Regions from separate parts of the Thalassolituus sp. UBA2009 genome, predicted to be linked through region 2. Evidence: predicted binding sites of a transcription regulator. Region 2 holds the regulator's gene; each other region holds the start of a gene.
The links. Region 2 encodes sigma-54, which starts transcription at its own class of promoters, with help from an activator protein. Its sites were predicted from a motif close to TGGCACNNNNNTTGCTNT; they were not measured.
Positions count from the first base shown of each region.

Region 1: the regulator sigma-54 is predicted to act here: its motif matches at 1,135-1,152, upstream of urtA (urea ABC transporter substrate-binding protein).
Region 3: the regulator sigma-54 is predicted to act here: its motif matches at 859-876, upstream of flgJ (flagellar assembly peptidoglycan hydrolase FlgJ).
Region 4: the regulator sigma-54 is predicted to act here: its motif matches at 699-716, upstream of B3P58_RS16255 (ammonium transporter).

Region 1 is NZ_DDCJ01000012.1:35,459-37,642, forward strand. Features, by position in the region: gene atzF (allophanate hydrolase) at 1-272, shown strand, start outside; gene B3P58_RS01365 (GntR family transcriptional regulator) at 275-991, shown strand; gene urtA (urea ABC transporter substrate-binding protein) at 1,289-2,184, shown strand, end outside.
Region 2 is NZ_DDCJ01000069.1:26,732-28,915, reverse strand. Features, by position in the region: gene ptsN (PTS IIA-like nitrogen regulatory protein PtsN) at 1-95, opposite strand, end outside; gene hpf (ribosome hibernation-promoting factor, HPF/YfiA family) at 99-401, opposite strand; gene B3P58_RS08805 (RNA polymerase factor sigma-54) at 434-1,933, opposite strand; gene lptB (LPS export ABC transporter ATP-binding protein) at 2,062-2,184, opposite strand, start outside.
Region 3 is NZ_DDCJ01000143.1:75,187-77,370, forward strand. Features, by position in the region: gene B3P58_RS17520 (flagellar basal body P-ring protein FlgI) at 1-279, shown strand, start outside; gene B3P58_RS17525 (hypothetical protein) at 308-607, shown strand; gene flgJ (flagellar assembly peptidoglycan hydrolase FlgJ) at 899-1,981, shown strand; gene flgK (flagellar hook-associated protein FlgK) at 1,974-2,184, shown strand, end outside.
Region 4 is NZ_DDCJ01000137.1:2,454-4,637, forward strand. Features, by position in the region: gene B3P58_RS16250 (HPP family protein) at 1-530, opposite strand, end outside; gene B3P58_RS16255 (ammonium transporter) at 788-2,089, shown strand; gene B3P58_RS16260 (hypothetical protein) at 2,100-2,184, shown strand, end outside.

The sequences.
Region 1 (2,184 bases), on a different contig from region 2:
TGGTGCGCATTAATGATGCATTACTGAATAGTGGCTCTGAAACAGGGCATCAAATCATTGTCGAATTGTGGCGAATGGACGTTGCCGCTTTCGGCAGTTTTGTTGCGGAAATTCCACAGCCCTTGGGAATCGGCACGCTGGAGTTAGCCGATGGCCGCCTGGTAAAAGGCTTTATCTGTGAACCGGAAGCGGTGGCCAGTGCAACCCATATCAGCGGGTTCGGTGGCTGGCGTGCGTATATCGCTCATCTGAAATCCCAGAGCGGAAATTAAGCATGTATCCAACGGATACTGAAGAAAAAAAGCGCCCACTGAATCTGGCCGAACGGATTTATCAGCAACTGAAAAACGATATCTTCGATTTCCAGTTGCTGCCCGGTGATCGCTTCAGTGAGAACGAAATTGCCAGGCGTATGCAGGCCAGTCGTACTCCGGTACGTGAAGCACTGTACCGGCTGGAGCGCGATGGGTTTGTGCAGGTGCATTTCCGCAGTGGCTGGCAGGTCCGGCCCTTTGATTTCCGTTATTTTGAAGACTTATACGACGTTCGCACCCTGCTCGAAGTGGCTGCGGTAAAACGCCTATGTGGACGCGCCGGTCTTAAAGAACAGCTGGCCGGTCTACTGACGCTTTGGTGCTGCCATGAAGGCCAGCGGCTGAACGACAGTTCGCTGCTGGCAGAGATGGATGAAGACTTTCATTTTGCTCTGCTGGCGCTCAGCGGGAATCAGGAAATGGCGGCGATTCACCGTATGGTGTGTGAACGTCTGCGCATTATCCGCCGGCTGGATTTCACCCAGCAGGGGCGTATTAAAGCGACCTATGATGAGCACTCTCATATTCTGAATTTAATGCTGAATGGCAACGCAGAAGAAGCGGCCGGTTTTCTCAGCCAGCATATCGATGTCAGTAAAAATACCGTGCGCCATATTACCCTGCACCGCATTCAGGCAGCGAAGAGCCGCTACAACATTAATATCAGAGCAGATTAATGATTTATCCGGCCTGCACCAATGCGGTGAATATTTAAAAGCAGCTGAGCAATAACGGTGCGTGAATTTTCGGTAATGCGGGTTTATTCCTGTATATGGCACCTTGCTGGCTGAAAACTCTTAAAAAACAATTGGTTATAAGTTGGTACAGGCTTTGCTCTACAGGGAATGCTAACTCATAAATGGAGCTGATCAGCAGTAATCGGACTCCGGATAAAATCAAAGTACATTAAGGACGGACTCAAGATGAAAAAACTGGGATTAAACACGCTGTCAAAAGCGACCAAAGTTCTGGCGATGACCACTCTGGCTGCTGGTATCAGTCTTGCCAATGCCGCCGATACCATTAAGGTCGGTGTTCTGCATTCATTATCCGGCACCATGGCCATTTCTGAGACCACGCTGAAAGACACCGTGCTGATGATGGTGGAAGAGCAGAATAAAAAAGGCGGTCTGCTGGGCAAGCAACTGGAAGCTGTGGTAGTCGACCCTGCCTCTAACTGGCCTTTATTCGCGGAAAAAACCCGTGAGCTGCTGGAGAAAGATAAGGTCGATGTGATTTTCGGCTGCTGGACTTCCGTTTCCCGTAAGTCTGTTTTACCAGTTGTAGAAGAGCTGAACGGTCTGCTGTTTTACCCGGTTCAGTATGAAGGTGAAGAGTCTTCAAAAAATGTTTTCTATACCGGTGCGGCGCCTAACCAGCAGGCTATTCCGGCCGTTGATTATCTGATGAATGACGTTGGCGTTAAGCGCTGGGTTCTGGCCGGTACCGACTACGTTTATCCACGTACCACCAATAAAATTCTGGAAAGCTATCTGAAGTCGAAAGGCGTTGCTGCTAAAGACATCATGATTAATTACACACCGTTCGGTCATTCTGACTGGCAGACCATTGTCTCTGACATTAAAAAATTCGGCAGCGCCGGTGTTAAAACCGCAGTGGTTTCCACCATTAATGGTGATGCCAACGTTCCTTTCTATAAAGAACTGGCGAACCAGGGTGTAAGCGCGGAAGACATTCCGGTGGTTGCCTTCTCGGTAGGTGAAGAAGAACTGTCTGGTTTCGATACCAAGCCTCTGGTTGGTCACCTGGCCGCCTGGAACTACTTTATGAGCGCTGATGGTAAAGAGAACGATGCCTTTATCAAACAATGGCACAGTTTCACCAAAGACGATAAACGCGTAACCAACGA
Region 2 (2,184 bases):
CCTGCCAGGTACTCCAGTAATTTCTTTTTACTGGAAACCGGAGCATCTATCAGACTGCGTTCCGGTGTGAGGATATCCTCGATGCGAATGTCCATTAATCAGCCTTGTCCGTGTTGCCGCGCCACCAGTTTTTCTTTGTGTTTCAGTACCTGACGGTCGAGCTTGTCGGTCATCTGATCGATTGCGGCATACATATCATCGTGCTCAGCGCTGGCGTGCAGGTCGGCACCGCTGACATGGATGGTGGCTTCGGCAATCATGCGCTCTTTAATAACGGTCAGGGTTACCTGGCCGTTGGTAATGTTGTCAAAGTGGCGTCCCAGCTTGGACATTTTTTCGTCTACGTACGCTTGCAGAGATTCGGTAACGTCAACGTGGTGACCGCTGATATTAATCTTCATGTCCAGACTCCTTGTTGCTGGCTTGTTGTTTTTTAAATCAATTGTTTACGTTCGTTCGAAGGCGGAATCATCATAGCCTCACGGTATTTGGCTACCGTGCGCCGTGCCACCTGAATGCCTTTTTCACCCAACACTGCGGCGATTTTGTTGTCGCTCAGCGGTTTGCGGGCATTTTCTTCAGCAATCAGTTTTTTAATCATGGCACGGATTGCGGTGGAGGAACATTCGCCGCCGCCATCGGTACTGACATGGCTGGAGAAAAAGTACTTCAGCTCGAAGATTCCGCGAGGCGTATGCATGTATTTCTGGGTGGTTACCCGGGAAATGGTGGATTCATGCATACCAACGGCTTCGGCAATATCGTGCAGCACCAGCGGCTTCATTGCTTCTTCGCCCTGTTCGAAAAACTCGATCTGATACTCGACGATTTTGGTGGCTACTTTCAGCAGGGTTTCGTTGCGGCTTTGCAGACTTTTGATAAACCAGCGCGCTTCCTGCAGGTGGTCGCGCAAGAAGGCGTTGTCGGTGCTGTTATCGGAACGGCGTACCAGTGAGGCGTAATCGGCGTTAACGCGCAGCTTGGGGGCGATATCCGGATTCAGCTCAACCCGCCATTCGTCGCGGATATTGCGTACCAGTACGTCGGGCACCACGTATTCGGCCTGCTCGGCACTGATGCCGGCACCTGGCTTGGGATTCAGTTCTTTAATCAGCCGCAGCACGGCTTTAAGGTCTTCTTCGCGCAGCTTGGTTTTGCGCATCAGCGTTGGGTAATCTTTGCTGCCCAGCAGCTCGATATAATCGCGGATGACCATTTTGGCTTCGTTCAGCCATGGGGTCTCAGCCGGCAGTTGCTGCAGTTGCAGCAGCAGGCATTCACGCAGGTCGCGGGCAAAAGCACCGGCCGGATCAAACTGCTGCAGGCGGTGGAGGACGGCCATGACTTCGTCTTCTTCGACGTCCAGAGCCGGGTCCATGCTTTCCAGAATGTCTTCGACGGTGGTGTGCAGATAGCCGTCGTCATCCACGCCGTCGATCAGCATCAGGGCGATCTCGCGGTCGGTATCTGACATAGGAGTCAGATTGAGTTGCCACAGCAGATGATCCTGCAGATCTTCGGTGCTGGCGTGGCGCGAGTCGTAATCGAAATCGTCGTCGATGGCGTTACTGCTGCTGCCGGAGGCAACGTTGGCGGTGGTCTGGTAGGTATCTTCCCACTGACTGTCGACCGGCAGGTCGTCGGGGAGTTGTTCCTGTGACCACTGTTCATCCAGCTCGGGTGTGTCGTTGTGGCTGTCGTCCTGATTGCTGACTTCGTGGCTGGCGCTGACTTCGTGGTCGCTGTTACGGGACAGGTCGGGCAGGTCATCGTGCTCGTGTTCTTCTACTTCGAGCATCGGGTTGGAATCGAGGGCTTCCTGAATCTCCTGCTGCAGATCGAGGGTAGACAGCTGAAGCAGGCGGATGGCTTGTTGCAACTGAGGGGTCATGGTCAGGTGCTGACCCATCTTTAACTGAAGAGACGCTTTCATAAAAGTTCAGTAATCACTCAGTATCGGCATAGTCTGTGCATTATACGCCAAGCGGTAAACCTTGGAATCTTTTGTGCATCTTCCTTTGCTTTGGATCATCAGCCACTTCCCTGCAGCAGGGCTTGCCATCACAGGCGGAAATCCTCACCCAGGTACACTTTGCGTACCTGCTCGCTGGCCAATACCTGTTCAGCGGTGCCTTCGGCGATGATATGGCCACCCCCGACAATATAGGCTTTCTCACAGATAGC
Region 3 (2,184 bases), on a different contig from region 2:
GCGGTTACCCACGGCAGCCTGGTCGTAACCATTACCGAAGATTTTCAGGTTTCCCAGCCCAATGCCCTTGCCGATGGCGAAACCGTCGTCGTACCGCAGACCAATATTAATATCGATAACGGTGGCGATAACCGTATGTTTAAATTTGGTCCTGGTGTATCCCTCGACAGTATTGTTAAAGCCGTTAACGAAGTAGGGGCTGCGCCCGGTGATTTAATGGCTATTCTTGAAGCAATGAAGCAGGCCGGTGCGTTAAAGGCTGAATTGATTGTTATCTGATACGAATAAACATAAAGAGAACACGAATATGAGTGCTGAATTGTTTGAGCAGGTAAAAAACCTGTCCCTGGAACTCCGCTCGCTGATTCGTCAGGGGGTTCGTGAGGGTGTCGATGAACGGATTCAGCGGCGCAACGAATTACTGCAGCAGTGGTTTGCCCAGATCAGTGAGCTGATTGATATGACCAATGAGCAGCAGGAGTTTCTGGAAGGTTTGCTGCAGGAAGAGCAGCAGTTGCTGGCCGATCTGCAGCAGGAGCAGAAAAGCATTGCCAGCCGTCAGAGCGGCAAGAAAAAGCTTTCCCAATACGAACAGTTGCCGCATTGAAAGCGTACATCTGGCTCCCACGCTCTGCGTGGTAGTCTTTGCTGACACCGTTGCATTCCCACGCAGAGCCTGGGAACGAGAAAAAGAAAAAACCTTCTGAATACGAACAATTGTCACACTGAGGCAATGCCTGTTCAGCTCATCAGACTTTACTGGCAGAAATGGCTCAGATGCTGATGTTATTCAAACTCAAAATCCGGGCTTTTGTCCGGATTTTTTCTTCTCTCTTTACACTCGCTTAATCAGTCAATTGGCAAACATCTTGCAGTTTCCCTAACAAAGGAGATTGTTATGATCCAGACTCAACCACAGAGCGCCCAGATTTATACCGACCTGAATGCCCTGCAGGGTATTCGTTCGTTGGGAAAAGACGATAAAAACGCCGCGCTGATGGAAGTTGCCAAGCAGTTTGAATCGATGTTTCTGAACATGATGATGTCGTCCATGCGTGACGCCAACAAGGTGTTCGAAGAAGACTCGATGTTCAATTCTCCGGAAACCGATTTCTACCGCAAAATGTATGACGATCAGATGGCGCTGTCGCTCTCCGGCCAGCAGGGCATGGGGCTTTCTCAGGTTATCTATCGCCAGCTGATGTCCAGCTACGGTGACAACAATAACGAAGCCAAAGAGCTGGATCAGGGCAAGTTATTTGACCGTCGCGCACGTTCACCGCTACCGATGGTTTCTCCCTCTCATGTTACTGCCCTCAATGCGACGATGGATGCCGTTGATGCTGAACTGCATCAGCTTCGTCCTCGGCCTCAGGCAGCGGTCACAGCCAGTGAACATTCTGTTGCTGCGGATACAACACCGCTTGTAGCAGCCAGCGGCAGCGGTAATAAAGGGCAACAGTTTGCCACTCCGGCAGAGTTCGTTGCCGCTCTTTATCCGCTGGCAGAAAAAGTCGGCGCTGAGTTAGGGGTCGAACCGAAAGCCATCGTTGCCCAGGCTGCGCTCGAAACGGGCTGGGGAAAATATATGATCAGCGATGATCAGGGTCGCAACAGTTTTAATTTTTTTGGCATTAAAGCCGACAGCCGCTGGCAGGGTGAGCGGGTCGACGTGGTTACCCACGAATACCGCGACGGTCTGGCCGTAAAAGAACGGGCGCCGTTCCGCTCTTACTCGTCGATGGAAGAAGGTGTGCGCGACTATGCCGACTTCCTGCAGGGAGCCGAGCGTTATCAGCAGGCCATTGGTCAGAATCTGGGCGCCGGACATTACGGTTATGCCCTGCAGCAGGCCGGCTATGCCACCGATCCACAATATGGAGCAAAAATTCAGCGTATTTCACAAAGTACAACCCTGAATTCTGCACTGGAGCAACTGCGTTCGTCAGCGCCGCTGACCGGAGATCGCAACGATGGCTAGTATTCTTGAAATTGGTATTTCCGGCCTGCGCGCAAGCCAGACGGCATTAACCATTACCGGCCACAATATTACCAATGCCGGCACAGAGGGTTACAGCCGTCAGGTGATTGGCCAGAGTGCAGTCAGTCCGCAGAATAAAGGCGGTGTCTGGGTAGGTTCAGGCGTTAATGTCGATACCGTTAATCGTGTTTATGATCAGTTTC
Region 4 (2,184 bases), on a different contig from region 2:
TCGTCGATAACGGGCAGAGCACCGATGTTGTATTCAAAAAGTATATTGCTTGTCTGGCGGATGTCGGTGTTTTTCATTACACAGATCACCGGATGAATGGCATAGTCCAGAATATTATTTTCCCAGATGTCGCCGAGACTGGTTGAGTGAGTATTCTGTTGCATCAGGGCAAGCATCAGGTCGCGGTCAGAAACAATGGCCTGCACTTTATTGTCTTTGTCTACGACTGGCAGGTGATGGTAACCAGTGTCTGCAAGTTTGTTCCAGGCATCCTGAACATTCTTATCGGGCGTGAGGGTTGCCACCGGTGTATTCATAATGTCGGCTGCAAAGGCGATGGATTCCGGTGTTTTTTGCGGATGAGCGTAATGCTCCAGAACCAGCTGAGCCTGGCGCTCGGCAGGAGACTGAGCATCCCCCGGCTTAATCTTTTGCACTGCCGATGAAGCGGCAGTCGCTTTTATCCGGTTTTTATCCGGCCGCAAAGGGGTTTCAACCCGGATGCCCATATCGAATACGATTAATGACATTACTTTTGACCGTGATCCCTGATACCTATCTGCAATATAGCAGTGCGTCTGTTGTTCTGTCAGCCTGCAGCTGGTGCGTATTCATTTTCTGTTGCACTTTCATGGTGCCGGCCAGAAGGTTTAAGCAGGCTGCTGCCCTGTTTTCTGCACCTTTTACCGCACAGTGATTGGCACAGGCTTTGCTGATCAGTGTATGTGGAAATAACGCGTAACGCTGATTGCGGATACGCTGAACCTGAGCAGCAGGCGGTAATGTTATGAAGTGGATGATGTGGGTCGTTTTAAGCAGTCTCAGTATTCCTGCTTTGGCAGGAGAGACCGCAGCGCAAGGTAGTATTGATACCCTGTGGGTCGTAATGGCGGCAGCTCTGGTTTTTTTTATGCAGGCAGGTTTTGCGCTGCTTGAAAGTGGAATGTCACGGGCTAAAAATGCCGTCAATGTGATGATGAAAAACTACATGGATGTTTGCCTTGGAAGTCTTATTTTCTGGCTGGTTGGCTATGGGTTGATGTTTGGCGAGAACTTTACCGGTTTTTTTGGTGCCAGTCATTTTGCACTATTAAATACTTCAGCGGAAAGCCAATCCTGGGATTATACCGTGTTGTTATTCCAGATTATGTTTGCCGCAACTGCAGTTACTATCTGTAGCGGGGCTATGGCAGAGCGGACAAAATACGATGCCTATCTGATCGCAACCTGTGTAATTACTGCATTTATTTATCCGGTATTTGGCAGCTGGGTATGGGGTGGCATGTACGGTGGTTCAGGCTGGCTGGCTGAGCTGGGTTTTATTGATTTTGCCGGATCGACCGTTGTTCATTCCGTGGGGGCCTGGTGCGCATTGGCAGGCATTATCGTGCTGGGAGCACGTACCGGACGTTTTGATCGCACCACCGGTGCTGCGCGGAGTATTCCGGGCCATAATCTTTCGCTGGTTGCTTTGGGTGGTTTTATTCTGTGGCTGGGTTGGTTCGGCTTTAATGGTGGCAGTACGCTGGCAGCCAGTCCGGAAATCGGCCTGATTGTATTGAATACTCAGTTGGCCGCGGCGGCCGGTGCAACGGGAGCCTTGCTGTTCAGCCGTATAACCAGACGTCCGGTGCTTTTAACTTCAACCATTAATGGCAGCATTGCCGGTCTGGTTGGTATTACGGCAGGCTGTGCATCAATGACACCTGAGTTTGCTGCACTTACTGGTCTTATTGCCGGAGCAATCTCTGTCTATGGTGCCGGCTGGCTTGAACGGCGGGGACTGGATGATGTGGTCGGGGCCATACCGGTTCATGGTTTTGCCGGTGCCTGGGGAACCCTGGCTGCAGGACTTTTCCTGAAAGATAATATGTTTGATTTATCGCAGATTGCCGTTCAGCTGGTTGGTATTTTCTCGGCCTTTTTCTGGGCGTTTCCACTATCGCTTATTCTGTTTTTCCTGATTGATCGTGTGATCGGGTTGCGCGCCAGTACTCAGCATGAACAACAGGGGCTTGATTTTACCGAGCATGATGAAGTGGGTTATCCGGAGTTTCATCAGAACGTTACTTATCATCGTGAATTATGAGTAGCTGCGCATGACTATGACGATTGAACAGAAAAGACGGGCTGTATTTACTGTGCTTAATGCCACTCTGGAAGGCGATGGTTTATGGCGGGCAA